Linked DNA regions of Rheinheimera salexigens. The protein of the gene in region 2 interacts with the protein of the main gene of each other region in a pairwise test. Links are inferred from orthologs where the notes say so. Each region holds a gene or a part of one and is shown on either strand. Other genes may lie near its edges. The genes, in order: mrdA and BI198_RS05045.

Region 1 (15,993 bases), 2.1 Mb from region 2 along the record:
AAATTAGCTGTTAGCAGCGCAGAGCAAGTCTGTCATGCCGAGCTAATCCACCCTAATATTGTGTTAAATAATCAAGTTGAATATTATCTACAGCATTGGCAGCTAAAGGGGAGTGAACTTGAATTAACAGCGGTTGAGAGTTGTAATGCAGTCGGGATTCAAGCTTATAGAATAGTAGCAGCAATCAATCCAATGCAATTTTATGAAGCCAAGATGCCCGCGGTGTATTTACAGCTAGCGCGCAAAGTGTTGCAACAACCTGAGCAGATTATGCCAGTACAATATTACTTTGCTTACCTTGCACGGCAACAGCAAGATTGGCCGTTATGGCAACAGTTTATGCAACAAGCCTCAAAGCGCGGCTATGCGGATGCCCAGCAGGCTTTAAGTTTATAGCTTATGTATATCAGCTAACTTGTTGCTCAATTAATTGTTGTAATTCAAGATCAAGTAAATCAGCATCGCCTAAATTTAATTGTAATAGTCGGCGAAAGTGGCTGGCACTATCAATATCAATAGCCTCACAATGTAAACCTAAGACTTGATCGGTCTGGTGGGCAACGCTAACTTGCATAGTTAGCTCGATAGGGTAGTCGTTTAAGACAATTCGTAACTGCATTTTATGCGGAAACGCCACAGGCCAGTCGGTTGGCTTTTTAACTAAAGCTCCTTTTAAAGACAGATTAAGTACTTCAGTGGCGCAACTGTAACTTGCCATATCAAGATGCGCGATACCATGGAAGCTGACTCTACTAAACTTGCGTTTCTTCATAGTGCTACCTAGTTTTATCGTTATAAGCATAGCGCTTTATTGCTAAAGCGCAGCATCTTGTTCTGACTAGCAGATTATGGCGTACTGTAACTAATAATTTCTTCACCCGCGGCTTGGCGATCTGCATGATAGCTAGAGCGCACAAATGGACCACTCGCGACATGTTTAAAGCCTAACTCATAAGCAATTCGCTTTATTTCGTCAAACTCTGCAGGTGGCATATAACGCTTAACCGGTAAGTGGTGTTTACTGGGTTGTAGATATTGGCCAATGGTTAACATATCTACATCATGTTGACGTAAGTCTTTTAAAACTTCGATTAGCTCTTCAGTAGTTTCACCTAAACCGACCATTAATCCAGATTTAGTGGCAATACCTGGATGGGCGGCTTTAAAACGCTGTAATAACTGTAATGACCATTTATAGTCAGCTCCCGGCCGTGCTAATTTATACAAGCGTGGAGCGGTTTCTAAATTGTGATTAAATACATCTGGCGGCGTATCCACTAAAATTTCTAGCGCCGCGTCCATTCTGCCACGAAAATCAGGTACTAAAACTTCAATTTTAATCTCTGGATTATATTTACGAATAGCAGCGATACATTCGGCAAAGTGTTTAGCACCGCCATCGCGTAAGTCATCACGGTCTACTGAAGTAATGACTACATATTTAAGCGCCATATCACGAATGGTTAAGGCTAATTTTTCCGGTTCTTCAGCACTTGGCGGTAATGGACGACCATGAGCGACATCACAAAATGGGCAACGTCGAGTACAAATAGCGCCTAAAATCATAAAGGTGGCAGTACCGTGATTAAAGCATTCGGTTAAATTAGGGCAGGCGGCTTCTTCACACACTGAATGTAACCCATGCTTGCGCATCGCGCCTTTAATTTGATCTATACGCTCTGAGCTTTTGGGTAATTTAATTTTTAGCCATGCTGGTTTGCGCAGCATTTCTTCTGGCTCAGTAGGCAATACCTTGACTGGGATCAAGGCCATTTTAGCGGCGTCACGTAATTTAACGCCTGGTTCCATACGTGCTGTTTTAGTCATTTTGCCAATTCAACCCTGTTGTGTGGTGCAGCTTAGTTACCTGCAGTTGTTGCTCGAAACACTGCACTATTCGTTGTTTAGCTTCTGCAACGGTTTGTGGGCCGTTTAAATCTTTGCATTGTACCATTTGCATCCCAGCGTAACCGCAAGGATTAATGCGCGTAAATGGCGTTAAATCCATATTAACGTTTAGTGCTAAACCATGAAAGGTGCAACCTTTGCGGACGCGTAACCCTAAAGAGGCTACTTTTGCTTCATCAACGTAAACGCCAGGAGCATCAGATTTTGCATAAGCATTAATATTATAGCTTTGCAGTAGGCTTACTAATACTTGCTCTATCAGCGTGACCAGATGTCTTACACCAAGTTTACGTCGCTTTAGATCTAATAATACATAGACGACCAATTGCCCCGGGCCATGATAAGTAACCTGACCGCCTCTATCGACTTTGACTACCGGGATATCGCCTGTAAACAACAGATGTTCTGCTTTTCCGGCTTGGCCTTGGGTGAATATTGGTTGATGCTCTAATAGCCAAAGTTGGTCTAAGGTTGCGGCATCACGTTGATCAGTAAAATCCTGCATGGCATGCCATACATTGGTATAGCATTCTATGCCTAGATCTCTAATGATTAACTGATTACAGATGCTATCGCTATGCACAAGGTTTACCCGTTCGTTGAAAACTGGCAGCATTATACCGTGTTATGGCCTGAATACGAACAGCAGTAAACCGACTGTGATCTATAAAACGTAACGAACTAACTCAATTTTGCCAAGTTCGGTATACAGTAATTCGATATGATCTTTACTGGTAACGGTGACATTAACTGCAACTGAGTGGTAATTGCCTTTAGCGCTAGGCTTAACGGTTGGGCTATAATCACCGGCTTCAGTATGCTGACGGATTACTGTCATCACTAAATCAACTAAACGCTCATCTGCTAAGCCTAATACTTTAAAACTAAAGTTGCAGGGAAAATCTAAATATTGATCAAATTTGGTGTCTTTAACTATTTTACTCATTTTACAATCTCTGTGCTTTAAAATGGATTAACTTTAACCCTTTACAGCCTAATTATAACAAAGAACCCGGCTAAAGCCGGGATTCATATTTATCACGTTATGCCGTGATAATAACGGAAGCGGTTTTCTCAGATTAATTAAAACTGCATTTTAATATAATCAACCATGCGGCTGAAGAAACCACCCTTAGCAACATCTTCTAGTGCCACTAACGGATAGGTTGCAACATCTTCATTGTTCAGCTTTAAAAATACGGTGCCAACTTGCTCGCCTTTAGTAATGGGGGCCAATAGTTGCTGATTCAAGGTGAAATCTGCTTTAAGATTTTTGCGTTGACCACGCGGAATAGTCAGCTGTACTGGGTTTAAAATGCCCAATTGGATGTTTTCTTTATCGCCTTGCCAAATACGCTGCTCTGCAAACACTTCCCCGGCAGGATAAGCGGTAATAGTTTCGAAAAAGCGAAAGCCATATGTTAATAATTTTTTATTTTCAGTTTGCCGAGCACGCTCATTAGAGGTGCCCATAACCACTGATACTAAACGCATACCATCACGAGTAGCTGATGTAATTAAACTAAAACCTGCTTCATTAGTATGGCCGGTTTTAATGCCATCTACTTCTAAGCTACGATCCCACAATAAAGAATTACGGTTATATTGCTTAATATTATTATAAGTAAATTCTTTTTCGGCATAGATAGCATATTCTTCAGGCACATCTCTCACCAGAGCAGCGGCCAAAATAGCCATATCGCGAGGCGTAGTATAATGCTCGGCAGTCGGTAAACCATGGCTATTGCCAAAATGACTATTATGCATACCTAAGCGCTGGGCATGAGCATTCATTAAATCGACAAAAGCTTGTTCGCTACCTGCGATATGTTCGGCCATAGCCACACAAGCATCATTACCTGATTGAATAATAATACCGCGGTTTAAATCAGCAACGGACACTTGAGTGCCCACTTCAATAAACATTAATGACGAACCAGGAAAGTTTTTGGCCCAAGCCTTTTCACTGATGGTGACCATGTCGTCGTTTTTGATATTACCTTTTTTTAGCTCAACACCGATAACATAACTAGTCATCATTTTGGTTAAGCTGGCAGGTGCTAAAGAGGCATCTGCATTAGATTCGGCCAACACTTTTTGGGTATCAAAATCAATTAAAATATGGCCTTTTGCTGCCACTTCAGGCGCTTGCGGGATCATTACTTGGGCTAATGCCGGCAAACTAATGCTGATACTTGCCATAGATATGGCGGCGACAGTAAAAAGATGACTATAACTATTCATAATACCTGTTCTTTTAATAATAAGTGAATGTAGTACGCATGGTTAACTACACCAGTGGCTATCAAAATAATAGGCACTGGGGTAATCATTGCGGCGCAAGTGTTGCAGCCATTGCTGAGCTTGTTGCTTATTTGTTGTTGGACCAACCAATAACCGATAAATTCCTTCCGCAGGACGAATTTCGCTGGGGAGCTGTTGTTGTTTAAGTTGATGCTGTAATTGGTTTAATTTTTTACTGTCAGCACTTGCAAATACTTGAATAAAACACTGTTCAGGTGTTTGCGCAGCAGCAAGCATGGCTGGCGATTGTAATAACTGCAACTGAACTCTTGCTGTACCTTGCTTTAGCATATCAAGTTTATGGGCTGCAGAATATGATAAGTCTATTATTCTATCACGATGGAAAGGGCCACGATCGTTAACGCGGACTATGGCTGATTTCATATTATCTAAGTTAGTCACCTTAACATAAGAAGGCAAAGGTAGTGTTTTATGCGCGGCGGTCATAGCAAACATATTATAGGTTTCGCCATTAGAGGTTAAATGGCCATGAAATTTATTGCCATACCAAGAAGCCATTCCCACTTCGTCATGATCTAACACTTGTACCAAAGGCGTATAATGTTGACCAAATAATTGATACGGTTTATTACCGCCGCGGCTAAGCTGCTCAGTTTGCGGCGTAGGGTCGGTCATTTCTAAATAGGTGGGTAGGCGCTCAGGTATACTATCAGTTTGCTGCTGATAACGACCGGCATTAGGTTCGGCTGGCTTTGGCGCTATAGGCTGAGGCTTACTGCTACAGGCAACAATAGACACGAGCATTGCTAAGCTAAAAATTATTTTCATTCTGTTAATCATTATAGAGTTGCCAACATTCGTTTATGTGTACTCACTGACATAATTACACCAAAAGCTGCCATCAAGGTCACCATAGAGGTGCCACCGTAACTGACAAGGGGCAAGGGCACACCTACTACAGGTAAAAGCCCTGATACCATGCCTATATTAACAAAAACATAGACAAAAAACGTTAAAGTAAAGCTACCGGCGACTAATTTTCCGTAGCTGTCTTGAGCTCGACTAGAAATAATCATGCAACGACTAATAATAAACAGATAAATGCTTAATAAAATAAGCACACCGGTTAAACCAAATTCTTCACTAAGTACGGCAAAAATAAAGTCGGTATGACGCTCAGGTAAAAACTCCAACTGAGATTGGGTACCCTGCAACCAGCCTTTACCCTCTAAGCCACCCGAACCAATGGCAATTTTAGATTGAATAATATGATAGCCAGAACCAAGTGGATCGCTTTCTGGATTTAAAAAAGTTAGTACCCGTTGGCGTTGATAATCACGCATTAAAAACAACCATAATACGGGTGCAAAGGCTGCTATAGCCGTTGAGACAACTGCGATAAGCCGCCAGCTCATACCTGCAAGAAAAAGTACAAAAACACCCGCAGTAGCAATTAAAATAGAGGTGCCTAAGTCCGGTTGTTTAGCGATTAATAACGTCGGGATTAAGCACATTAAAAAACCACCGGCTAAATGACGTAACTTAGAGGGTAAACTATGCGATGAAATAAACCACGCTACTGCCATAGGCACTGCTAGCTTCATTAACTCTGAGGGTTGAAACTTCATAAAACCTAAATTTAACCAGCGTTGAGCGCCTTTACCTACATGGCCAAACAATAATACGGCTATCAGTAAGCATAAACCGAATAAAAATACTGGAAATGACCAGCGCATCAAGGTTTGCGGTTTTATTTGGGCAAATACCAACATGGTAATCAAGGCGATTGCTAACCGGATAATTTGGCCTTCAACCATGTCAATATTTTGGCCAGAGGCACTATAAAGCACCACTAAGCCAAAGCCCATTAAGGCCAATAAACCCAATAATAACGGTAAATCTAAATGGAATCGGCTTAATAAGTTTGCTGGTGGTGCATGGCTAAAGTGTTTATTCATTTTGATTCACGCCAGCCGAAAAATAATAATCTAATAATTGCCGTGCTATGGGCGCAGCGATACTGCCACCACCGCCAGCATTTTCTAAAGCCACCACGACGACAATTGTCGGTTTATCGTAAGGTGCGTAGCCAATATGCATGGCATTGTCACGATGTCTTTCGTCAATAGCTTCGGCATCATACTTTTCATCTTGAGCAATATTAACCACTTGGGCAGTACCCGTTTTACCGGCAGCTTGATATTCGGCACCAATAAAAGCTCTATGCGCAGTGCCCCCTAAGGTACTGACGGTTTTATGCATAGTGTCCATTACCGTCTCCCAGTTTTTACTATTAACCACATCAATGGCGGGTACTAATGCAGGGGAGTTTGGTGTACTGCTATCGTCAGTAGTAAAAGCGGTAACCAAATGTGGTGTTGCTAACATGCCTTTATTTATTAGCACAGATGTTGCCAATGTTAGCTGCAACGGAGTCGTGGTCCAATAGCTTTGGCCAATGCTAAGCGGTACGGTATCACCGGGATACCAAGGTTGGTTATACCGTGCTCGTTTCCAGCCTCTAGAGGGCATGTTGGCACTGCTTTCTTCTAAAATATCAATACCGGTTTTCTCGCCAAAGCCCATTTTGCGCATATATTCAGAAATGCGATCTATGCCTAGCTTGACGCCAAGATCGTAAAAATAAGTATCACAACTTTTAATAACAGCCGTATATAAGTCTACCCAACCATGCCCCCAGCGTAAGTGATCGCGAAACTTATGGTCACTGTTAGGTAAATTATAAAAACCGGGATCCCAAATTTTTGTACTGGTGTTAATGGTATTGGTTTCTAAGCCGAGTAAGGCTAAATGCGGTTTAATAGTAGACGCAGGTGGATACACCCCCTGAGTAACCCGATTAATTAGTGGTCGGTCACGGGAATTTAGTAGCTGATTATAATTGGTGTTACTGATACCGCGCACAAACAAGTTAGGATCGTAACTTGGGTTACTATAAAACGCCATGACCGCGCCATCGCGCGGGTCAAGCGCAACAATAGCACCGCGATGTTGTTTTAATACTTGCTGCGCCGTTAATTGTAAACCAACATCTAAACCGAGTTGAATGTTTTGTCCTGACACTGCAGGAACGGAGCGTAAGACACGAATGGTGCGACCGCGATTATTGACCTCAACTTCTTGATAACCCATAGTGCCATGCAGTTGTTGTTGATAAAAACGCTCTAGGCCTATTTTACCAATATCGCGAGAGGCCGCATAATTGGCTAATTCACCCGATGCATCTAATTGCTGTAATTCTCGGCGATTAATCTTACCTATATAGCCAATTGCATGGGTAAATAAGTCCGCAAAAGGATAGTAACGGCTTAAACGTGCTTCTACCGATACACCGTTAAAACGGTGCTGGTTCGCGGCTAAAATCGCCACTTCATCATCATTTAATAATTCTTTTAAAGCGATACTATTAAATCGGCGCTGTTGTTTTACTTGTTGTAAAAAATTTTGTTGTTGCTCGTCACTAATGACGATAAGTGTGGCTAGTTCAGCTAAGGTATTCGTCATATCGCTGATTTGCTCAGGCACCAGTTCTAATGAAAATACTGGCCGGTTTTCGGCTAATAAAATACCGCTGCGATCATAAATAAGGCCCCGGTTTGGTGCCAAGGGCACCACTTTAATTCGGTTACCTTCAGAGCGGGTTTGATAATCTTGATAGGACACAATTTGCAGTTGATATTGATTATAAATAACGACGAAAAACAATAGGAATACTATAACAATAGCAACAACAGCCCGCTGATTAAATAAGCGGGCTTCGGCAGCGAGATCTTTTATAGCGACGCGCTTTTTTAACATCTTTACTCGCGATGATAAGGGTGGTTAGTACTAATGCTCCAAGCGCGATATAAGCTTTCCGCTAACACAACGCGAACCATGGGATGCGGCAGGGTTAACGCCGATAGAGACCATTTTTCTTCACTGGCTGCAATACAGTTGGGTGATAAACCCTCAGGGCCACCCACTAGTAAACAGATATCTCTACCGTCATGTTGCCATTCAACCAATTTTGCCGCTAACTGCGGGCTGCTCCAATTGTGCCCAGTTACTTCTAGGGTCACTATTTTGCAGCCTTTACCAACAGCAGCGAGCATTTTTTCGCCTTCTTGCTCAAGGATACGTTTAATATCGGCATTTTTACCGCGTTTACCAGCTGCAATTTCAATGAGCTCCAGTGGCATATCACGGGTAAAACGTCGGGCGTATTCTTCATAGCCTTGCTGAACCCAAGCGGGCATTTTACTGCCAACGGCGATAATGGTTAACTTCATGCGGTATTAGGCATCCCAAAGTTTTTCTAATTGATAATGCTGACGCATTTCGTCAATCATGACATGGAGTACAACGCTGCCCATATCTAGCAGAACCCAATCCCCTGAAGCCTGACCTTCCATGCCTAAAGCTTGCACATCAACTTTTTTCATTTCATTGGCAATATAAGTAGCTATAGACTTAGTATGGCGGGTAGAAGTTCCCGAACACACTACCATATAGTCAGTGACCGTCGATTTATCTCTAACATCTACTGTTATGATATCGCGACCTTTCATATCGTCGGCTTTATCGATAATAAAACTCAATAGTTCGCTGGATTGCACCCTAATTCCTCATTTAATGTTTAAGCAGGTATTTTAACATAAAAAGCCTAAGCAATACTTTATACCTGTGCTAATCGTTTTTAGTTTAAGCCTTGATAGAGCTGGTGTTGCCGAATGTAACCGAGTACATCCGTGGTTAACCATTTTTGTACCGGTTGTTGTTGCTGTAACGCCATGCGTAACTCGGTAGCCGAAATTGGGATCATATCGTTTGCACTAAGCCAGATACTACCATTTTGTTGTTGTTGAAATTGGGCTAAAGACTGACAGCGATATTGGGCTAAAAGCTTAGCAGCATCGCCTTGTTCAACAGTATAACCAGGACGGCGGCAGACAATTAAATTGGCATGATTAAGAATAGTTTGCCATTGATGCCAACTACAAAACCGCGTTAGCGAGTCCATACCAATAATTAAATTCAGGGTAGCTGATGGATGCTGCTGGCGTAATAGTCTAATTGTCTCAGCGGTGTAAGACAGCGTGGTACGTTTTAGCTCAATATTCTCTACGCCTAACTCAGGGTAGGGGGCAGTGGCTAACTTAACCATATTCAATCTATGCTCTGCGCTGACACCAGGGCTTTGTCGATGTGGTGGTAAATGGCACGGCATCAGATCAACCCGGTTTAAATGGCACTCTTTAGCCACCGCGCGGGCAATGCCAATGTGACCAATGTGGATAGGATCAAAAGTACCACCGAGCAAATTAATCTGCTTAGTCATATTGTGCCTGTTGTAAGCTAAAGTTTTTTGCCACCGGTGTAATAAACAACAGCACTAAGTGGCTTAAGGCAATTTCGGTATTATTAAGCTGGCCGCTTTTATATAACCGATCGAACGCTGCTAATTCAAGCAACAAAAAATCTAACCACTTAGCGGGCAAGCGGGCTAAGGCTTGTTGATATTGCGGTTGCCGCTTAGGCCAAATAGCCAGTTGCTTAAAGGTTTGCGCTAAAGGTTGTTGGCTTTGCTGCAGCTGTTGTAATTGCAGCACTTCTTTTTGCAATTGCCAAGCAATAATAACCGGCTCAATATCTTGCTGATGTAAGCGCTGTAAACGATGTAGGGCTTCGTCGGCTTGGCCTGCAAGCATGGCATCCACTAATTGAAACACCGTAAAATGCGAATGGTCAGCCAAAAATTGCTCTAATACTGCGGCGTCTATGGTTTGCTTAATACCGCTAAGTGCCAGCTTTTCTAATTCTTGTCTGGCCGCGAGTAAGTTACTGGCACAATGGTGTTGTAATAAGGCTATGGCATCAGGTGTTAGCTGTAGTTGCAGTTGTCGTGCACGCTGATTTAGCCATTGCTGGCTTTGTTTATCATCTAGCTGATAAATGCCGACTTGTACGGCGTGAGTTTGCAGTTGCTTAAACCACACTAGCTTACTGACATCATTTAGGCCACGTTCACCATGGATTAGCAACACGATATCAGGGTTTAATAAATCGGGCAGCCGCTTTAGGCTGTCATTGGCAGCAGGGCTTAATTTTTGCTGCGCGAGTTCTAACTCAATTAAGCGCCGCTCAGAAAATAGCGACATGGCTTGCAGTTCTGCTTCCAGCTGTTGCCAATCAAATTGCGCATCGGCCACTAAACTGATGCGCTCTGAAAAGCCTTGCGCTTTAGCCGCTAACCGTAGCGCATCAATTGCTTCTAACTTTTGTAAGGGTTCTTCACCAAAAATCAAATAACAGCCGGCTAAAGGCTGTTGTAAATGAGTTGCCAGTTGATTGGCATACAGCTTTTGCATTAATGCAGCCGCGATAATTGACGAAGTATGCGATTAGCGGCTTGTTCACGTAGCTCGCCTAGCATCAAATCCAGCTCTTTAGCTTTAGCCAGCGCCTGATTAGGGTCGTCTTGATAGTCGCGGAATAATTCAAACTGATAAAATTGCGGTTCAGCATCTGGCATCGTTAACGCATACCGCACTTTATAGATCAGTTCATATTCTGCTACTTGGCCGTTTGGAAATAACGATAAGGTTCGCCGTTCTAATGAGTCGCTTACCAGCTGCAGCATAGGTGCAGTTTGTTGCATGCTATCCAACAACTGCACTTTATTATGCTGTAACTTAGCACTGACTAATTGAGCTAATTCTGAGTGGCGATCACTTTGAATATACATAGCTGGAAAATGGCTTAGCGGTAGGTTACCCCGTAAATGAAAGCCACAACTGGTGAGCAGTAAACTGCTCGCCAGTATCAGTAAGCCTAACGCGCGGGCCATATTAGCCAACCACCAAGTTAAGTAACTTTCCTGGTACATATATCACTTTACGAATAGTCACACCTTCTAAGTGGCGACCCACATTGTCATCTGCTTTAGCGCTATTTAGCACACTTTCTTGATCGGCACTGGCAGCAACTGTTACTTTACCGCGCACTTTACCGTTCACTTGCACCACTACCAGCTTTTCATCTTCAACTAAGGCGTTAGTATCGACTACTGGCCATTGGCTTTGCTCAATATGTTGTTTTTGGCCAAGTTGCTGCCATAAATATTGCGCTACGTGCGGGATCATAGGGTTTAACATTTGTAATGTGGCTAATAAGGCTTCTTGCATAACAGCACGGTCTAGCTCGGTGACTAAACTGGCTTTTTGTAGCTTATTAGATAATTCCATCACTGCCGCAATAGCAGTATTAAAGGTATAACGCCGACCAATATCATCGGATACTTTAGTAATGGTTTTATGTAGCTCGCGGCGTAATATTTTTTGCTCAGAGTTAAGTGCGGTTAAATTAAGTTCAGCCACCTTACCGGCTTTAACAAAATTAGCGACTAGGGCATAAACGCGCTTAATAAAGCGATGTGAACCTTCAACCGCAGAGTCAGACCATTCTAACGTTTGCTCTGGTGGTGCGGTAAACATCATAAATAAGCGTACGGTATCAGCACCGTACTGATCGATTACTTTTTGCGGGTCAATACCGTTATTTTTCGACTTTGACATCTTGCTCATGCCAGAAGACATAACCGGTTGGCCATCGCTGGTTAAAATTGATGATGTTATACGGCCTTTTTCATCGCGTTGTACCGTAACATCTTGCGGTGAAATCCATTGTTTACCACCATTGTCTGTTTCACGATAAAAAGTTTCAGCTAACACCATACCTTGGCATAACAGGTGTTTAAACGGTTCATCAGAGTTGACTAAGCCAACATCACGCAACAACTTATGGAAGAAACGGGCATATAATAAGTGCAATATAGCGTGTTCTATACCACCAATATATTGATCAACCGGTAACCAGTAGTTAGCTTTGGCTGGGTCTAGCATGGCCTTATCACTATCTGGGCTACAGTAACGGGCGTAGTACCAGCTTGATTCCATAAAGGTATCAAAGGTGTCTGTTTCGTGAAACGCTTCCATGCCGTTATAGCTAGTTCTGGCCCATTCAGGATCAGATTTTATCGGCGAGGTAACGCCATCCATTACCACATCTTCCGGCAACAGCACCGGCAGTTGATCTTCTGGCACTGGCACTTGACTACCATCAGCTAGGTTTAGCATGGGGATAGGCGTACCCCAATAACGCTGGCGTGAAACGCCCCAGTCACGTAGACGGTAATTTACTTTTACTTCGCCACGGTTATCAGCTTTTAACTTAGCCGCAATAGCGGTGAAGGCATGCTCGAAATCTAAACCATTAAATTCTGCCGAATTAATTAAGATGCCTTTGTCGGTAAAAGCTTCAGTGCTGATATCGCTAAGTTGATGACCATTCTCAGGGCTATCTTGAACAGCATCAGCAGCTGTGATTACTTGTTTAATGGGTAAATTATATTTGTTAGCAAACTCATAATCGCGCTGATCATGTGCCGGTACAGACATCACTGCACCAGAGCCATAATCCATTAATACAAAGTTAGCTACCCATACCGGCACTTGCTCACCGGTTAATGGATGCACGGCAAATATACCCGTAGCACAACCTTTTTTGTCTAAGGTTGCCAACTCTGCTTCGGCCAATTTACCGCCTTTACAGTCGGCAATAAATGCCGCTAATTCAGCATTGTTTTTTGCTGCGGCTAAGGCTAAAGGGTGTTGTGCCGCTACGGCAACATAGGTAACGCCATACAGGGTGTCAGGGCGGGTGGTGTAAACCGAAAGTTGCTCACTACTATTGGCAATATCAAAAATGATATCAACGCCTTCAGAGCGACCAATCCAGTTTTTTTGCATGGTTTTAACTTGCTCTGGCCAACCGTCTAGTTGGTCTAGGTCGGCTAATAGTTGTTCAGCATAATCGGTGATCTTGATAAACCATTGGGCTAATTCACGTTGCTCAACTAAAGCCCCTGAGCGCCAACCGCGACCATCAATCACTTGCTCGTTAGCTAATACGCACTGATCAACCGGATCCCAGTTTACGGTGGCCATTTTTTTATAGACTAAGCCTTTTTCATATAGCTTAGTAAAAAACCATTGTTCCCACTTGTAATACTCTGGTTTACAGGTGGCAAATTCGCGATCCCAATCATAACCAAAACCTAAGCGTTTTAGCTGGGTACGCATATAGTCAATGTTTTCGTAGGTCCACTTTGCTGGCGCAGTATTATTATTAATAGCGGCATTTTCTGCGGGTAAACCAAAGGCATCCCAACCCATAGGCTGCATAACATTTTTGCCTTGCATGCGCTGAAAACGACTCACCACATCACCAATGGTGTAGTTGCGCACATGGCCCATATGCAAGCGACCGCTGGGATAAGGGAACATAGACAGACAGTAAAATTTTTCTTTGGTCTCGTCCTCTGTCACTTTAAAAGCTTGGGTTTGTTCCCACTCTTGCTGCAGAGCGATTTCAATCTGCTGCGGGTTGTATTGTTCTTGCATTAAGGTCTTCCAAAAAATGGGGTTAATACAGCTGCTGTTATTGCAGCAAAAAGTACCTATAGCATACCGCAGCAACGTATTGACAACAAGAACGGCATGGTTTTAAGGCTAACTAATGTGCGGGCGTAGATTAATTAAATATTGGCTTAGGGTTAGATATTATAATTGGCTTAAAAATATCGATAAGCTGCTATTTATCATCAAAATATCCTTGCTGCGTAATCGCTAGTACTTGCTTCTTATTTAGCGAAGGCTTACTGTCTTGAATAGAGTGAAATTAGCCATTTTAATTAAAGTGTAATTAACAAAAATCTAGCGTAATACACTTATCTAGTCACAAGGATGCAGGAATATGGTAGGCAAAACGGCTTTTAAATTCGGCTTGGTTGGCATTGCTTGCTTTATGTTGGGGCTGGTTGTTGCAATCATGTACCAGCAATATGATTATTATAAATGGCAAATGAAAGTTAAAATTCATGAGTCAATACATGTTTTAGAGCAATTAAAACAAGTAGATAGTTATGACGCTGCTTTACTTAGAATTAAACGTAATGTTGCCTGCGAAGTAGAAAATTACCAATTAAGAAACCAAGAGGCAGGTTTTGCTGTTGACCAAGATTTTATTAATTCAACGATGGAGCAAATTAAACTTAGTTGCGACCAGTAACCTACTAGCTAAGGTTTAAAAGCAGTTGATATAGCTGCTTTTTTTTATTCAAGAACTATACTGATTGTAGATGCCTTTTCTATGTAATTTTTCGAAGCAATTATCGCTAAGTAATTATCTTTAAACAACAATGTCTAAGGAATAGTGAATGCAAAGTCTAAAACAAAAGTATCAGCAATGGTTAACTGATTTTACTGCTACCTTACAACAGGCTGAAGAGCAGCAGCTTGAAAATATGATTGATGTTATTGAGCAATTAAAAGCTTATTTAAAAGCGGGTCGTGATTTAAGTGCATACGAAACCCAGTTGTTTGTCGAAACCTTAAAGCGGCAGTGGCAAGAGAATGATCAAATTGATCACCAGTCAGAAACTCCTTTAATTGAAAATACACCCGCTGCAAGCGCAGCAACTAGCAGTATACCATCTACCAGCAATGCAGAAACAAGCACTGCACCGTCATTATGGCCTGAAGCCTTATGGCAAGAGCTCAGCTCAATTACCGATAAAAGCCAGGTGGAATGGCAAGAGTTAGCCCAAGACTTTAAACATAACGGTGTTTATTATCAGGGTGAAATTGTCGGAATGGCCCGTTATCGCTGCAGTAAGTGCTTACAGCATATTGATTATACTCACCCAGCAGAGCTATTAGCCTGCAGTCAATGCGGTGGGGTGCAGTTTCATCGTGAAGGTTTGCCGGTTTAGATTGTCTTGACATACCTGTATTGGCAGTGGCGATTTGCACGGTAATTTGCTAGAATTCGCGGTCATTTTGCCAGCTTAAGTACCTAATATGCTCAATTATTTAAAACAACATTGGTTTTCAAATATACGTGGTGATGTGCTTGCCGCTTTAGTGGTCGCCTTAGCTCTGATCCCTGAAGCCATTGCTTTTTCAATTATTGCCGGTGTTGACCCGAAAGTCGGTTTATATGCGTCGTTTTGTATTGCAGTTATAACCGCTTTTGCTGGTGGCCGTCCTGCGATGATCTCTGCTGCTACTGGCGCTATGGCGTTAGTAATGGTGACCTTAGTTCGCGAGCATGGTTTGCAATATTTACTGGCAGCAACTTTATTAACCGGTGTGCTACAAGTTGTTTTTGGTATTTTTAAGCTGGGCGATTTAATGCGCTTTGTGTCGCGCTCAGTGGTAACGGGCTTTGTAAATGCCTTAGCAATCTTAATTTTTATGGCGCAAATGCCTGAGTTAATTGGTCAACATGGCAGCAACATGGTCTATGGTATGACGGCGCTAGGCTTGATGATTATCTATTTATTTCCGTATATAACCAAAAAAATACCCTCACCGTTAATCTGCATCGTGGTATTAACCTCGTTAGCTTTGTATTTTGGCATCGATATTCGCACTGTAGCAGATATGGGTGAATTGCCGGATACCTTACCTATTTTCCTCTGGCCAGATGTGCCGCTGAATTTTGAGACATTAACCATTATCTTCCCTTACGCCTTAGCGTTATCGGTGGTAGGTATTCTAGAGTCGTTAATGACCGCCACTATTATTGATGATTTAACTGACACCAGCAGTAATAAGAATCGTGAATGTGTCGGCCAAGGTGTGGCGAATATTGGTTCAGGTTTAATTGGTGGTATGGCTGGTTGTGCCATGATTGGTCAATCGGTTATTAACGTAAAATCGGGTGGCCGTACTCGGTTATCAACGTTATTAGCCG
Region 2 (16,219 bases):
AACCAGTCAGCAACAATTAGAGCTGCTGATAAAGCCTAAGACAATTCATGTCGTCACAGGCTATATCGCTAAAGATACGGCCGGAAATACCTTAACACTGGGACGTAATGGCAGTGATTATAGTGCCAGTTTATTAGGCGCTTTGATTAATGCTGCCAGCATTACCATTTGGACCGATGTACCGGCTATTTATAGTGCTGATCCCCGGCAAGTAGCTGTGGCTCAGCCGTATACAGAAGTTAATTGGCAGCAAGCCCGTTTATTAGCCCAATTAGGTAACCCAGTATTACATCCACGTACCTTGTATCCGCTGTTACACACAGAGGCCAGCCTAATCGTCCGCAGTAGTTTTGCTAGCGAACAATTAGGTTGCGCAGTACTTAAGAACGCCAGCAACCAAAATTTTATCACCACGTTAAAGCACGCACAGTTAATTAGCTTACCGATTACCGCCGATATTGGCCTAGAAACGGTAGCACAGCAATTACAACTGCCCTTGGTTAAATTTTCACAATCGGCGGATAGCCAACGCTGGTTAGTGTCTGCCAGTGCAACACAGCAACTACTCGATTATTTGTCTGCAAAAAATATTAAAGCAATTACTGATACCGAAATTTATTACGTTGTCGCTTGGCTGAAAGCTAAGCCAAGTAGTGCCTCGCAGCATGCTGAGAAGCAACTTAAACAACATCAAATAATGCATAGGTCTGAAAATACCCAGCAAATTATTTGGTTATTAGCGAAAGCTCTATCTAGTGAAGCATTAAATACATTGCACCAGATATTGATCCCAGCAGCCATTGAAGACAACGTCCAGCAGCAAAATGGCTAAGCCGGTACAAAAAGTAATAAATAGCCACCAGCAAGTCGAGTAGTAGCAAGCAGAGTAGTTTGGCGCCGACTTCGGCTATTAATGATAAAGAGAGCAGTTATGGCCTTTGCAAATGCACAATATTTAGACGCGATTAATCGCAATTTAGATCAGATCCAAGGCAAGGTAAATGTCAGCTTTGAGTTTTTCCCACCTAAAACAGCCGCGATGGAGCAAACTTTATGGGGCTCAATAGAGCGCTTAGCGCCGTTAGCACCGGCCTTTGTTTCGGTAACCTATGGTGCTAACTCTGGCGAGCGAGATCGGACCCACGATATTATAAAATCGATAAAACAGCGTACAGGCTTAATTGCTGCGCCGCATTTAACCTGTGTCGATGCTAGTAAAGAACAACTAATCGAGATAGCCAAAGATTATTGGCGTAATGGTATTCGTCATATCGTCGCGTTACGCGGTGACTTACCACCTAATAGCATTAGCAAACCAGCTTTATATGCGACGGACTTGGTGGAAATTTTACGCTCGGTGGCTGATTTTGATATTTCGGTAGCGGCTTATCCAGAAGTGCATCCAGAAGCGCCTAATGCTCAATTTGATTTATTAAACTTAAAGCGGAAAGTCGATGCTGGCGCATCCCGAGCTATTACCCAATTCTTTTTTGATATTGAAAAGTTTTTACGCTATCGCGATCGATGTGCCGCGATTGGTATCGATGTTGACATTATTCCAGGTATTTTACCGGTCACTAATTTTCAGCAATTAGAAAAGTTTGCCCGTTTAACCAATGTCGCCGTACCTAATTGGATGCATAAAGCCTATCAAGGCTTAGAAAATGATAGCCAAACGCGTAACTTAGTCGCGGCCAATATGGCAATGGAAATGGTTAAAGTATTAAGCCGAGAAGGGGTTGATCACTTTCACTTTTATACTTTAAATCGTTGTGAGTTAAGTTATGCAATTTGCCATTTATTAGGTGTAAGGCCGCCAGTTGCCATGGCGGTGTAAGTGACAACAATACTTGGCGCGCTGCACGTTTTACGCTAGTCTAAATCAAAACATAAATTAGGTGTTATGTTGTCAAGGATGAAACGTGAAGTACCTTAGACTTAAAGGGTTTGTGCGGAGGCTAAAAGTTAGCCAATTATTATGGCCAGTCATGCTGTTAAGTATAACTGCGTTAAGCCATGTCAGCCAAGCCGCTCCTACCTTACTAAAAGATTATTTCCAAGAAACTTGGACCACCCGCAATGGCTTACCCCATAATACCATTAACAGCATAAACCAAAGTGCTGATGGCTACTTATGGATAGCAACTTGGGAAGGCTTAGCCCGCTTTAATGGCCGCCAATTCGAATTGTTTGGTCGGGGTGAAGTGACGGGGTTACCCGATTCAGGTATTCGTTCGTTAAGCAAAGATTTAGCAACAGGAATATTGGTGACAGGCGCTAGAGGTGGTGTGGCGCGAGTTAGTGATAACAATTGGCACAGCTGGCCGTCTTTTGGTGTACTGATTAATGCGGCAGTTGAAGATAAATCTGGCACCTTATGGTTAGCCAGTGAAGGCAAAGGTATTTTCCGCCTATTGCCTAATGGAGAGCGGCAGCAATTTACCACCGAGCAGGGTTTACCCAGTAATGTAGTGCATAGTTTAAAGTTGGATGCTCAGCAACAACTTTGGATTGGTACCGGCCGAGGATTAGTCATCATTGATCCTCAAGCCTTACAGCCAACATTTACTACCTTAGCAGAATTACCCCAAGTACCAGTGTTTGTGATCCAGCAGCAGCAACAACGCATGTTAGTGGGTACTGAGCGCGGCCTTTTTGCTGTTGAAGATCAGCGCGTGGCATTAGTTCATTCTAAACTGCAACAATTGGCCATATCCGCGATTTGGGTTGCGGATGATGCATTATGGATAGGGACAACTGATTCTGGTTTATACAAATATAGCGACTTAGGATTAGAGCATCTGGGTATAGCTGAGGGTTTACCAAATAATCGAATTTTATCTATTTATCAAGACCGCGAACAAAGCTTTTGGATTGGCACCAATGGCGGATTATTTCGCTTACGCGACGCGCCTTTTATTACCTACACCGCTGATAAAGGTTTAGCAGGTAATTATATCCGTAGTGTTATGAGTCACAGTGATGGCAGTGTTTGGGTAGGCTCCAGTGAAGGCGTTAGCCGGATTAAGCAACATAGTATTGAAAACTTTGATCTCACTAGTCATAGTCAGGCTCAATCGGTATTAAGTTTAATGGAAGATCCGGATGGTTCTATTTGGATGGGTACCTATACCGATGGCTTATTACAGTGGCGAGACGGTAAAGTTGTCCGTAGCTATCAACGTAGCACGGGTCTGTTAGCCAATGAAGTTAGAGCAATACTTAAAGCTAAAGATGGCAGCTTATGGGTGGGTACAGCGCAAGGCTTAAATCATATTACCACCGAAGGTATCACAAGTTTAGGCACCGCTGATGGCTTACCGGCGCCGTTTGTTATCGCGTTATATCAACACTCAGATCAGCGAATATTTATAGGTACCGGCGCTGGGGTGGCTATCATAAATACCAATGGCAGTATTGAGCAAGTAGATTTGTCAGCACTTGATGGAGCCGAATATGCATTTGGTTTTACATTCGATGAACTGACTAATATTTTATGGCTAACCACAGATCGTGGTCTAGTTGCCTATCATATAGCGGATGGTCATAGCCAAATAGTTGGCCGTAATGCCGGTCTGCCGTTTGATAAGCTATTCCAGTTAGTCATAGATAAACAACATAACTTTTGGGTGAGCAGTAATAGAGGCGTGCTAAGATTCAGCCGAAAAAATGTTATGGCATTTTTACAACAGTCGATGCCTACATTACCTTATGAATTGTTTGGTGAGAGCGATGGTATGCAAAGCGCCCAAGCAAACGGTGGTTCAATGCCCGCTGCGACTTTAGATGCTGATGGTCGAGTTTGGATTGCCACGTCAAAAGGCGTTAGTGTAGTACACCCTGATGTATTAGTGCGTTTTTCAGCAAATGTACCCCCTGTGGTTATAGAAGGGCTTAAAGCTGATGGTGAAGCTTTAGCCATAACTGAAAACTTAACTATTGCTGCAGGTGTTAGCCGAGTTGAATTGCAATTTGCCGGTTTGGGCTTTGTTATGCCACAACGTATCCTATACCGAACAAAACTAGTAGGCTTTGACAGCGATTGGGTACGACGCGGCAGTAATAACAACGCAGAATATACTAATCTTGCGCCTGGCCAGTATCAGTTTAAAGTGAGCGCTGCATACCCACAAGGTAAGTGGAGTGAGGCAGAAGCCAGTATTACCTTTACAATTAAACCCTACTTTTGGCAGCGGCCCATATTTTGGCTCTTAGTAGCGTTATTGGTTATTGTGTTGGTCATTCTATTATTACGCTGGCGTTTAACTAATTTAAAGCAACGTGAAAATTTATTAACTATTCAAGTTAATGAAAAAACCTTAGCCCTACAACTTCAAGCCAATAACTTAAAAGCGATCGATCTTGAACGCTCAGAGTTATTAAAACAACTTAAGCAGCAAGCCGAAGACTTTGAGGCTCAAGCTCGTTTGGATGTATTAACCAACTTAGCTAATAGACGTGCTTTTGATGAAGCTTTAAGCCAAGAATGTGCACGAGCAAGGCGTACCCAGCAACCTTTAACCATGGTGTTATTGGATATTGATCACTTTAAACAAGTTAATGATTTGTATAATCATAGTATTGGCGACGAAGTGTTAAAGTTGGTTGCTAGCAAAATAAGCCAATTTTGCCGTGAAGTAGATACGGTTGCGCGTTGGGGCGGCGAAGAATTTGCTATTTTACTACCCGAAACGGCATTAGACGATGCGCTGGCTTTGTGCGAACGTATGCGCTTAGCGATTATGCATATTGATTATTCAGTAATAGCAGCCGATTTAAAGGTAACGATCAGCTTAGGTGTTGCTGAATATACTCAACTGCAACCGCATGACAAGTTACTTTCCCGTTGTGATGCTGCCTTATATAAGGCAAAACAAAATGGCCGAAACCGGGTTGAAGCCGCAATAGTATAAAGTGTATATAAATTCACAAAAAGCGAATAATAATTCTTGAATGGCTGTGAGTAACGTTCTACACTAGACGCTGTTTCGTGCTATACCTATACCTAATTTTCTGTATGAGATCTTAATAATGTCATTAACAAAACAATCTACTGCAAAAGTACGCAGCATAGTGCTGGGTGCTGCTGGTTATAGTGGTGCAGAACTAGCCGTTATTTTAGCACGTAACCCTTATTTTGAATTATGTGGCGCTTTTGCCTCTGCCGGCAGAAAAACGCAACCATTTTCTGAATTGTACCCACGCTATAAACAACAATTGGATATTGATGTTCAGCCTTGGCAAGATGAATTAGCCACTGAATTAAAGGGTAAAATTGACGTTGCATTTTTAGCTTTACCGCATGAAGCCAGTGAAGCCATTACCCCTATCTTATTAGCGCAAAATATTGATGTCGTCGATTTATCTGGCGCTTTTCGTTTAAAGCAAATTGAGCAATACCCTGAATATTATGGTTATGCTCATCAACATCCGGAATTATTAGCTGAAGCGGTTTACTCATTAATGGAGTGGCAGCAGACAGCATTACCACGCTTAATTTCAGTACCGGGTTGTTACCCAACGGCCTGTTCATTAGCCCTGATGCCTTTAGTGCAAGCGGGTTTATTAGCCGATAATTGTGTACCGGTGATCAACGCCACTAGTGGTGTCTCAGGTGCAGGGCGCAAAGCTGCGCTTAGCACGTCATTTTGTGAAGTGGGTTTAAGCGCTTATGGTTTTTTTAAGCATCGTCATCGCCCTGAAATTGAACAAAACTTAGGTCGTAAAGTGGTGTTTACGCCACATTTGGGCAATTTTAAACGCGGCATTTTAGCGACCAGTGTGGTCACGCTTAACGCAGGTGTGACTGCAGAGCAAGTAAAGCACGCTTTTAGCCAAGCTTACGCCAATAAACCTTTAGTTCGGTTATTGGATCATTCTCCTAACGTGGCTGATGTTGCTGGAACACCTTATTGTGATATTTATTGGCAGCAAGATGGCGAGCAATTAGTGGTGGTGTCGGCTTTAGATAATTTACTCAAAGGGGCTGCAGCACAAGCAATGCAAGCGGCCAATGTCCGTTTTGGTAAGCCAGAAACGGCGGGTTTATTCGCGGGAGTCTTTTCATGAATATCACTAGCAACAATTACAAAAATGACGTAATGAAAAGTGACGAAATGAAAAGTGATGTAATGCCTTTAGTGTTAAAAATGGGTGGTCGTCTACTACAAGACGATAATGCCTTAGATGCACTGTTAAAGGTGTGTGCAATATTAAAACAGCAGTATCCATTAGTGTTAGTACATGGCGGCGGCGATCAAGTCGATCAGTGGTTGGCTAAGTTTGGTTTTAACACTGAAAAGCTGGATGGTCAGCGTATTTCACCGCCTGAACAAATGCCGGTTATAGCTGGCGCTTTATCTGGTGCTGTAAATGCTCATATGGTGGCGCGAGCTGCTTTAGCTGATTTAGCACCTGTCGGATTAACGCTTGCGGCGGGGAACAGTTGTCGTTTTGATTTAACGCCAAATTTAGGCGCAGTAGGGGTGGCAAAACCCCAAGATGCCACTTTATTAAAAGCGTTATTAGCACAAGGTTTTACGCCGGTATTTAGCTCAATAGGTCATGGCCAACAAGGTCAGTTATTAAACGTTAATGCTGATTTAGCGGCCGCGGCTATTTGCCAACTCATCCAAGGTCAATTGGTATTGTTAACCGATGTACCGGGTATTTTGGATGCTAATGGCCAATTAATCACTGAGCTAACCAGTGCCCAAGCAGCAGAGCTAGTGCAACAAGGTGTGATTAAGGGTGGCATGAAAGTAAAGTTAGATGCTGCACTTGATACCGCAACAGTACTGCAACGAAGTATCACTGTCGCGGGCTGGCAGCAGCCTGACGATCTCTTAAAACTGATGCATCAACAAGCTGTTGGTACGCGCATCATTAGTTAATTACAAGCTGAAGGAAACCGCAGTGGCGGTAAAATAATTGGTATGAGCAAACTACAACATCTATTAAGTCTGGCTGAATTTACGCCACAGCAACTTGCCGATATGTTGGCATTAGCTTTAAAGGTCAAGCAACATCCCGCAGATTATAGCCAAGCTTTAGCGGGCAAAAGTATCGCATTAATTTTTGAAAAACCTTCATTGCGAACCCGAGTTAGCTTTGATGTCGGTATTTATAAATTAGGCGGTCATAGTGTATATTTAGACCAACAAAATGGTGCTATGGGTAAACGGGAAACCGTTGCTGATTTTGGTTGTAATTTAGCCTGCTGGACGGATGCCATTGTTGCTCGAGTATTCTGCCAAACCACATTAGATAAGTTGGTCGCCAGTAGTAAAAAACCAGTAGTTAATGCCTTAAGTGATCGTTATCACCCTTGCCAAGCTTTAGCCGATTTACTGGCTTTAAAAGAGCGGTTTGGTGATTTGTCTAAGGTCCATTTAGCCTACGTTGGTGATGGCAATAATGTTTGCCATTCATTGATGTTAGGCGCGGCGTTATCCGGTATGAAGATGACTGTTATTACCCCAGAGGGTTTTTTACCTGAAGCTGATATCGTAGCTCAAGCAGAAAAACTAGCGAAGCAGACTGGCGCGTCTATTATATTAAGTCGTGATATGGCTAGTGCGTCAGGTGCTAATGCCATTTATACTGACACTTGGTTATCCATGGGCGATAAAGCTGATCCACAAGTGATAGCAGACACCTTTGCTCCTTATCAAATTAATCAGCCGCTAATGCAGCAGCTAGGCGTGACCTATTTTATGCATTGTTTACCTGCACATCGCGAGCATGAAGTTACCAGCGAAGTGTTAGATAGCGAGGCATCTTTAGTCTTATTACAAGCAGAAAACCGTATGCATGCGCAAAATGCGGTTTTAATCAGTTTATTTTCGTGAGGATATTATGAGCATTAAAAAAGTTGTTTTAGCCTACTCAGGCGGATTAGATACTTCAGCAATCGTGCCTTGGTTAAAAGATAACTACAACTGTGAAGTTATTGCCTTTGTTGCCAACGTTGGTCAGGGTGATGAAGAGTTAGAAGGCGTAGAGCAAAAAGCGATTAACTCAGGTGCGAGCTCATGCTATGTCGTCGATTTACGTGAAGAATTACTTAAAGAAGTTATTTATCCAACTTTAAAAACCGGTGCAGTATATGAGGGCCAATATTTATTAGGTACTTCAATGGCGCGTCCGGTTATTGCTCGGGCCCAAGTGAATTTAGCCCTAGAGCTAGGTGCGGATGCACTTTGTCATGGCTGTACGGGTAAAGGTAATGATCAAGTGCGGTTTGAAGCGGCATTTGCAGCATTAGCACCACAATTAAAAGTGATCGCGCCATGGCGCGAGTGGAATTTTACGTCTAGGCAGTCATTGTTAGACTATTTAGCGGAAAAAAATGTGCCTACTACCGCGTCTGCTACCAAGATTTATAGCCGTGATGCCAATTTATGGCATATATCGCATGAAGGCGGTGAGCTAGAAGATCCTTGGTGTGAGCCTACAGAACAAGTGTGGATGTGGACTAAGTCTCCTGAGCAAGCACCCGATAAAGCGACTTATATAGAATTAAGCTTTGCTCAAGGTGAACTGAGCCACATTGATGGTAAAGAAGTTGATCCTATTACGGCTATAGCCCAGCTTAATGCGGTAGGTTCTGAAAACGGCGTTGGCCGCATAGATATTGTTGAAAACCGTTTAGTCGGAATGAAGTCTCGTGGTTGTTATGAAACACCAGGCGGCACACTTCTAATGGCAGCGATTAAAGGTTTAGAAGCCTTAGTTTATGATCGCGCTTCATTAAAATACCGTGAACAAGTGGGCCTTGAGTTTGCTCAATTAGTCTATGACGGTCGTTGGTTTACGCCACTTAAAGACTCATTATTAGCTTCAGCAACAAGCTTAGCGCAAGAGTTAACCGGTGATGTAGTACTTAAACTGTACAAAGGTAATGTCACGGTAGCTAAACGTCGTTCGCCTAACTCACTATACTCTGAAGCTTTTGCTACATTTGAAGATGATGATGTTTACGATCAAAAAGATGCTGCTGGTTTTATCCGTTTATTTAGCTTAGCTAGCCGGATTAAAGCCTTACATCAACAGCAAAAAGGGTAATTGGTATGGCTATGTGGGGTGGTCGCTTTCAAGAAGCGACCCTAGAAGAGTTTCGTCAGTTTAATGATTCATTAAGCTTTGATTATTTACTCGCATTACAGGATATTCAAGCATCACGCGCTTGGGCTAAGCAATTAGCTGCGGCAACGATCATTACTGCAGATGAAGCGGAGCAATTAGATACTGCTTTAGCGCAGTTAGCGCAGGCTGTAGCTGAAAACCCAAAACTGCCGTTACAAACAGCAGATGAAGATATTCATAGTTGGGTTGAATCACAATTGACCCAACAGCTGGGTGCGGTAGCAAAAAAATTGCATACCGGTCGTAGCCGCAATGATTTAGTCGCAACGGATTTACGCCTGTGGACTAAGTTAAATGCCGAGTCGGTTAAGCAAGCCTTGTTAGCGGCCATTCAAGCCCTATTGGTGTTTGCTGAACAAGCGGGTACGGATGTGATGCCGGGTTATACCCATTTACAACGTGCTCAACCGGTCTTAGTAGCACATTGGGCATTAGCTTATGTCGAAATGTTTCGCCGTGATTTAAGTCGTATTGAAGATGCACTGGTGCGTATGGATTCGTGTCCTTTAGGTTGTGGCGCATTAGCCGGAACGGGTATTGCGATTGATCGCCAAGCCTTAGCCGAGAGTTTAGGCTTTGCTCATGCCGCACGTAATAGCTTAGATGCGGTTTCTGATCGTGATTATGTGGTTGAACTTTCTGCCGCTGGCAGTATGTGCATGACCCATTTATCACGCTTAGCAGAAGATGTTATTTTCTTTTGCTCTGGCGAAGCCGGCTTTTTCAAACTTGGTGATGCTATTAGTAGTGGCTCATCTTTAATGCCACAGAAGAAAAACCCTGATGTGTTTGAATTATTACGCGGTAAAACGGGTCGAGTACTGGGGCATTTAGTGGCCATTATTCATACTTTGAAAGGCTTACCTTTAGCGTATAACAAAGATATGCAAGAAGATAAGCAGGGCTTCTTTGACTTAATACAAACTTGGCAGCAGTCTTTATTAGTGCTGGCAACGGTATTACCACATTTGTCTGTAAATAGTGCTAAATGTCGTCAAGCAGCAGAGTTAGGCTATAGCAATGCCACTGACTTAGCCGATTACCTTGTCAGTAAAGGCATGCCATTTCGGGATGCCCATGAAGTGGTTGGCGAGTTAGTTGTGGTGGCCTCTGTGCAACAAGTAGCATTAGAAGCCATGCCACTTGCGACATTGCAGCAATATAGCGCTTTAATTGCGGATGATGTTTTTGCCGCATTGCAACTAGAAGCAGGTTTAGAAAAGCGCAGTGCTTTAGCGGGTACAGCACCTAAGCGGGTATTAAGTGCCTTAGCTGAAGCCAAAGCGTGGTTTGAACAGCAATAGTGTTGGCCTTAATGTGCGGCTAAACATGTTAAGTGCCAATTTAGTAATACGAAAGCAAAAAAACCGCTAGTGATAGCGGTTTTTTTATGTGCTGAGCTTTATTTATGTGTTGAAGAGCATTTAGCGACGGTGCTTAAAATAATTCAATATCTTTATCCACTGGTGGGCTATTACTATCAAAGCTAATAGGTTGCACGTCATTGCCACTATATTGGGTGGGCTCAGTACCACTTATAAAATATTCAAAACTGCTGCTAGTATCGGTTTTACGGCTTAATAACCCAGAGTTAAGATCGATTCTAACTGAAGCTAAACCCACCGGCGGCGTTGGTGCTTTACTGGGTAATGAAGGTAATATCTGTTGCATGTAATCTAACCAGCCGGGTAGGGCGGTACGTGCACCAGATTCAGTGCCAGCACTTTGTGATTGGCCCATATTGGCATGCCATAAGGCGCGACCTAAACTACGGTTAGCATCATCAAATCCGACCCACACCGTGACGGCTAAATCAGCTGTAAAACCTGAGAACCACGTATCTTTAGAGTCATTGGTTGTGCCCGTTTTAGCCGAAACGTCACGGCGCTTTAACGTTTGTAAGCGCCAAGCTGTTCCATTCCAACCGGTTCCTGCGCGCCAATCACCGCCGCCCCAAACACTTGTCGTTAACGCATCGGCCACTAAAAAGCTGTTCTGCTTGTCCAGCACACGTTGCGCAACTTCAGGTTGTTGGCTAGGTAAACTTGCCGCATCTAGTTCAGCTTCAGTTGTTTGATCATGACTTAAACGATTAAATAATTGCTGCATTTGGGCTTCGCTATTGAGCTCAGGTGCTAACTCAGGCGTTTTAGCCGCAAAATCTTCACAATCATCACACGCTATAGCCGCTTGATGCTGATAAATAGTATTTTGCTCAGCATCTATAATACTATCAATTAAATAAGGCTTAACTAGATAACCGCCATTAGCAAATACCGCGAAACCCGTGACGACTTCCATCGGCGTTAGCGATGCAGAACCTAAGGCTAAGGTTTCGTTACGAGGTAAATCACTGGCAGCAAAACCAAAACGCTGTAAATGCTCAATAGTTTTATCGATACCTACACCGCGTAATAAGCGAATTGATACTACGTTTTTAGATTTAGCTAAGGCTTCACGTATGCGGATAGGACCATCATATACCGCAGGTGAGTTTTTTGGCCGCCAAGCGATACCGGCATTATCATCCCATTGGTGAATAGGTGCATCATTCATAATTGAGGCTAAAGTATAGCCATTAGCTAAAGCAGCCGAATATATAAACGGCTTAATGTTTGAGCCGACTTGACGTTTGGCTTGGGTAACCCGATTAAACTGGCTTTGGCTAAAGCTAAAGCCACCCACTAACGAGCGAACAGCGCCATCGTGTGGATCAATAGCGACAATAGCACTGGTGGCTTCAGGTATCTGACTTAAGCGCCACTGCTTTTGATGCTGCCTAACTAAAATATGCATACCTGGGGCTAAAATAGCATCAGCTGTTTTCGGTGCATTACCTTGACGTCGGTCTGTAATGAAACTGCGAGCCCATTTTAAACCTTCCCATTCTATAGTAGCTTCGGTGCCGCCACTTAAAATGACTTGGACTGTTTGGCTATTCACTTGCGTGACGACAGCTGGCACTAGATCTTCTAGACCTTTTTGTTGATCTAAATAAGCAATAATTTGTTCGGTATCAAGCCGGTCTGGTTGGTCATAATCGGGTTGCTCAGTTACGTCTGGCTTTAATGTCGCTTGCCATAAGGTATCAACTGGACCCCGATAACCGTGCCGTTCATCATATTCATATAAGTTTTGTTGCAAGCTATGTTTGGCAGTGGCTTGTTGCTGGCTATTAATAGTAGTGATAACTCTTAAACCGGCAGAGTAGGCCAACTCTTCACCAAAACGATTCACCATCTCTTGGCGTACCATCTCTGCAATATAAGGCGCCGAAGCCGTAATTTGTGCACCATGTAAACGGCTAACCACGGGGGCTTGAATAGCGGCGTCGTATGCGGCTTTATCTATAGCACCCACATCTAACATCCGGTATAGCACGATATTACGGCGGGCCCGAGCATTGGCAGGCGAGCGAACAGGGTTTAAAGCTGAAGGCGCTTTAGGTAAACCGGCTATAATGGCTATTTCATCTAGGCTAAGCTGATCAACGGTTTTACCAAAATACACTTGTGCGGCAGCGCCCACGCCAAAAGAGCGTTGACCTAATTCTATTTTATTAAGATATAACTCAAGAATTTTATCTTTACTTAGCAATTGCTCGATATGAAAGGCTAAGAATACTTCTTTAATTTTTCGCATGATCTTTTTTTCTCTACTGAGAAAAAAATTACGTGCTAATTGCTGAGTAATGGTACTGGCACCTTGGCTGAAATCACCCGAAGAGGCAATAACCGTGACGGCCCGTAAGATACCAATGATATCAATACCAGGATGCTCGTAAAAACGAGTATCTTCGACTGCTAAGAAAGCTTCGATCAATAAAGGCGGCATTTGCTCAAGTGTTAACGGAATACGCCGCTTCTCACCAAATTGTGAAATAAGCTCGCCATCTGCAGTAAACACTTGCATTGGAGTCTGTAATCGCACGTCTTGCAGCGTAGTAACATCAGGCAGATCTTTTTTTACATATAAATAAAGACCGGCGATGGTTAACAACCCGCTTAGAAACAGGATCAGACAAAGAATTAAAAGTTTTTTAACCCAAGACACTGATTAGCACCATTTTTTACTCCCAATTCTTTTACAACACTGCTAGTATATATTTATTAGCGCTGGATGAAACGCTTTTTATTGCGATAAATTAGCAATTTAGCTAACAATAATGCAAGAATGGCGATAACGATAACAATAATTTGATTGCAGGATGCTATGATAAAACGCCTGTTTAGTAAACAGCCCACCATGATGGTGGGAATAGATATTGGGGCTCATTCCGTAAAGGCTGTGCTACTTAGTCAACACAATGGTATGTGCAAAGTTGAAGCATTTGCCGTTGAACCAATGATTAAAGGAGCCATGTCTGATCGTGAAATTCAAGATATAGAAGCCGTAGGTAATGTGTTGAGTAAGATCCGTAAAAAGATCCCTCGTTCAATTAAACACGCTGCAGCTGCTGTTTCTGGTTCAACCGTGATCAGTAAAGTCATTTTCATGGATGTCTCCTTAACCGATGCTGAATTAGAAAGTCAGATAGAAGTTGAGGCAGATACCTTAATCCCTTACCCCTTAAATGAAGTTAGCATCGATTTTGAAAAGCTTGATGTTAATGAATCCGATCCGTCTCGTGTCAACGTGCTGCTAAGTGCTGCTCGAACTGAAAGTGTTGAAGTTCGGGTGTCGGCCTTAGACAACGGCGGTTTTAGCGCTAAAGTGATAGATATTGAAAGCTATGCTTTAAGCCGAGCCGCAGAATTGTGTTGGAGCCAATTACCAGACGATGCTGAGAAAAAAGTTGTCGCCATGGTCGATATTGGTGCCACGATGACATTACTTAGCATTATTGAAAACGGTAAAACGGTATATACCCGAGACCAAGCCTTTGGTGGCGATCAATATACCCGCAGTATTTTATCCTATTACAATAAAAGCTATGACGACGCTGAATTAGCCAAAGTTAGCGGTGATTTACCGCCTAACTATACTTTTGAAGTGTTAGCCCCATTTCAAACCATGTTATTACAACAAGTACGGCGTGGTATTCAAATGTATCTGACCAGTAGCGGTAAAGATGCCGTCGATTACATTATCATCTCTGGTGGTACTGTATTAATAGAGGGTATTGATAAACTGTTAATCGATGAATTAGGTATTCATACCGTGGTGGCCAATCCATTTAATGCGATGGAACTAGCCCCTGCTATCGATAGAGAGCAGTTGAATCGTTACGCTTCACAATTAATGGTTGCCAGCGGCTTAGCATTACGGAGTTTCTCACCATGGCATATATAAACTTACTGCCGTGGCGCGAAGCTGCGCGAAAAGAGCGGCAAAAACAATATTTAACCATTTTAGCGGCAACGGCATTATTTAGCTTTTTATTGATGTTTTTAATTAACATGTTTTATAACGCTAGAATTGATGGCCAATTGCAGCGCAATAGTTATTTAAGCAACGAAATTAAAGTACTAGACCAACGTATTACTGAAATTCGTACTTTGAACGATAAAAAGAAAAGCTTACAACAGCGCATGTCGTTGATTGAACAACTGCAAAGTAGTCGTAATTTAGGCACGCAAATTATGGACGAAATTGCCCATGTTGTGCCAGCGGGGGTTTATTTAACTCAATTTGAGAAAAAAGGCTCGTCGTTACTGCTGGTAGGTAAAAGTGAATCTAATAACCGCTTATCAAATATGCTTCGCGAAGCTGAAAGTTCAGAGTTATTAGCAGACCCTTTACTGGAATTTATCGAAGCAGGTAAAGACTCATCAACATTATTAAGTAACTTTAAGATGCATTTATTGGTGACCGGTTTTGAAGCCGTACATGGTACTGCTGAAGCTGCGACACCGGCTAATAGAGGTGCAAAATGAGTCTGAATTTTAATTTGTCAGATATCGATGTAAATGATCTCGATATCGAAAATATGGGCTCATGGCCGGTAGCGGTAAAAGTAATCTTTGCTTTTATCTTAGCGGTATTGGTATGTACGCTTAGTTACTTTTTGATGATAGATAGTCAAATTGATGAGTTAGCTGTTGCAGAAAATAAAGAAACTGAATTACGTCAAGTATTTAGAACTAAATATGCATCAGCGGTTAACTTAGAGGCTTACAAACTGCAAATGGTGGAAATGGAAAAATCATTTTCATCGTTATTAAAACAGCTACCCACGACCCATGAGACACCAGGTTTGTTGGATGATGTGACTTATGTTGGCACCACAAGTGGTTTAACCTTTATTCGCATTAACTGGGAACCGGAAATAGAAAAAGAGTTTTACACCGAGTTACCGATTAAAATTGAAGTAATAGGTGACTATCATCAATTTGGTAACTTTGTTAGTGAAGTAGCAAAACTGCCGAGGATAGTTAGTTTGCATGACTTCACCATCCAAACCGAAAAAGATGAACGGCTACGGTTTAATGTTGTTGCCAAAACCTATAGATATAAAGAGGTGCAGCAATGATAAAAAGACTAGTTGCTATTGCCGTCAGCACCATATTGTTAACAGGCTGTTTTGACGATTTAAGCGAAGTACAGCAATATACTGAGCAAGTAAAACTAAATACTAAATCGCGGATCGACCCGTTACCCGAAGTGAAAGAGTTTGAGCATATTGCCTATCGGTCACAAAACTCCAGAAGTCCGTTTTCTGAGCCTAAACCCGAAGCAATACAAGACAAGTTCTTACAAGTGCAAGACTGTTTACACCCAGATCCAAGACGTAGAAAAGAACCACTAGAAAAATATGCATTAGATAACTTAAAAATGCGTGGTACTTTAGGTGATATCGGTAATATTTGGGCGTTAATTGAAGCCGCAGATAAAACCTTGCACCGTATAACATTAAATAACCATGTTGGATTGTTCCATGGTCGCGTTATTAACGTTGAGCCAACCCATATTGAGTTATTAGAGTTAATTCCCGATGGTGCCGGATGTTGGAAAGAACGGACGACCATGCTGCAGATGGCGGATACGTCACCTGCTACAAGTAATTGATAAGTATGCGAGTAATTTATGGATAAAATAATCACAACAATGTCTGACAGATTCCAGCGTTCAT

What was found.
Region 1: the proteins of BI198_RS05045 (region 2) and mrdA interact in binary tests that used the Escherichia coli proteins (3 or more experiments, as listed by UniProt). The link is inferred for Rheinheimera salexigens from one-to-one orthologs.

Annotation. Positions count from the first base shown.
Region 1 is NZ_MKEK01000001.1:3,143,938-3,159,930, reverse strand. What follows is about bases 5,559-8,479. They hold mrdA (penicillin-binding protein 2), read right to left. Parts: upstream 7,993-8,479; coding sequence 6,124-7,992; downstream 5,559-6,123. Other genes in these bases: rsfS (ribosome silencing factor), read right to left, coding at 8,472-8,479; rlmH (23S rRNA (pseudouridine(1915)-N(3))-methyltransferase RlmH), read right to left, coding at 7,995-8,465; rodA (rod shape-determining protein RodA), read right to left, coding at 5,559-6,131. Also shown: BI198_RS14570 (hypothetical protein), read left to right, coding at 1-396; BI198_RS14565 (PilZ domain-containing protein), read right to left, coding at 407-772; lipA (lipoyl synthase), read right to left, coding at 847-1,827; lipoyl(octanoyl) transferase LipB, read right to left, coding at 1,820-2,491; DUF493 family protein YbeD, read right to left, coding at 2,573-2,854; BI198_RS14545 (serine hydrolase), read right to left, coding at 2,992-4,152; BI198_RS14540 (septal ring lytic transglycosylase RlpA family protein), read right to left, coding at 4,195-5,001; more of rodA, read right to left, coding at 5,013-5,558; more of rsfS, read right to left, coding at 8,480-8,792; nadD (nicotinate-nucleotide adenylyltransferase), read right to left, coding at 8,873-9,514; holA (DNA polymerase III subunit delta), read right to left, coding at 9,507-10,544; BI198_RS14505 (LPS-assembly lipoprotein LptE), read right to left, coding at 10,544-11,023; leuS (leucine--tRNA ligase), read right to left, coding at 11,025-13,637; BI198_RS14495 (hypothetical protein), read left to right, coding at 13,990-14,304; BI198_RS14490 (zinc ribbon-containing protein), read left to right, coding at 14,453-15,007; BI198_RS14485 (SulP family inorganic anion transporter), read left to right, coding at 15,096-15,993. UniProt on the Escherichia coli protein: Catalyzes cross-linking of the peptidoglycan cell wall. Responsible for the determination of the rod shape of the cell. Is probably required for lateral peptidoglycan synthesis and maintenance of the correct diameter during lateral and centripetal growth.
Region 2 is NZ_MKEK01000001.1:1,078,211-1,094,429, forward strand. What follows is about bases 10,385-13,531. They hold BI198_RS05045 (penicillin-binding protein 1A), read right to left. Parts: upstream 13,201-13,531; coding sequence 10,585-13,200; downstream 10,385-10,584. Other genes in these bases: argH (argininosuccinate lyase), read left to right, coding at 10,385-10,451; BI198_RS05050 (pilus assembly protein PilM), read left to right, coding at 13,360-13,531. Also shown: BI198_RS05005 (amino acid kinase family protein), read left to right, coding at 1-832; metF (methylenetetrahydrofolate reductase), read left to right, coding at 932-1,837; BI198_RS05015 (ligand-binding sensor domain-containing diguanylate cyclase), read left to right, coding at 1,923-4,913; argC (N-acetyl-gamma-glutamyl-phosphate reductase), read left to right, coding at 5,032-6,069; argB (acetylglutamate kinase), read left to right, coding at 6,066-6,893; BI198_RS05030 (ornithine carbamoyltransferase), read left to right, coding at 6,936-7,850; BI198_RS05035 (argininosuccinate synthase), read left to right, coding at 7,858-9,066; more of argH, read left to right, coding at 9,072-10,384; more of BI198_RS05050, read left to right, coding at 13,532-14,439; BI198_RS05055 (PilN domain-containing protein), read left to right, coding at 14,427-15,023; type IV pilus inner membrane component PilO, read left to right, coding at 15,020-15,619; BI198_RS05065 (pilus assembly protein PilP), read left to right, coding at 15,616-16,155; BI198_RS05070 (type IV pilus secretin PilQ), read left to right, coding at 16,174-16,219. UniProt on the Escherichia coli protein: Cell wall formation. Synthesis of cross-linked peptidoglycan from the lipid intermediates.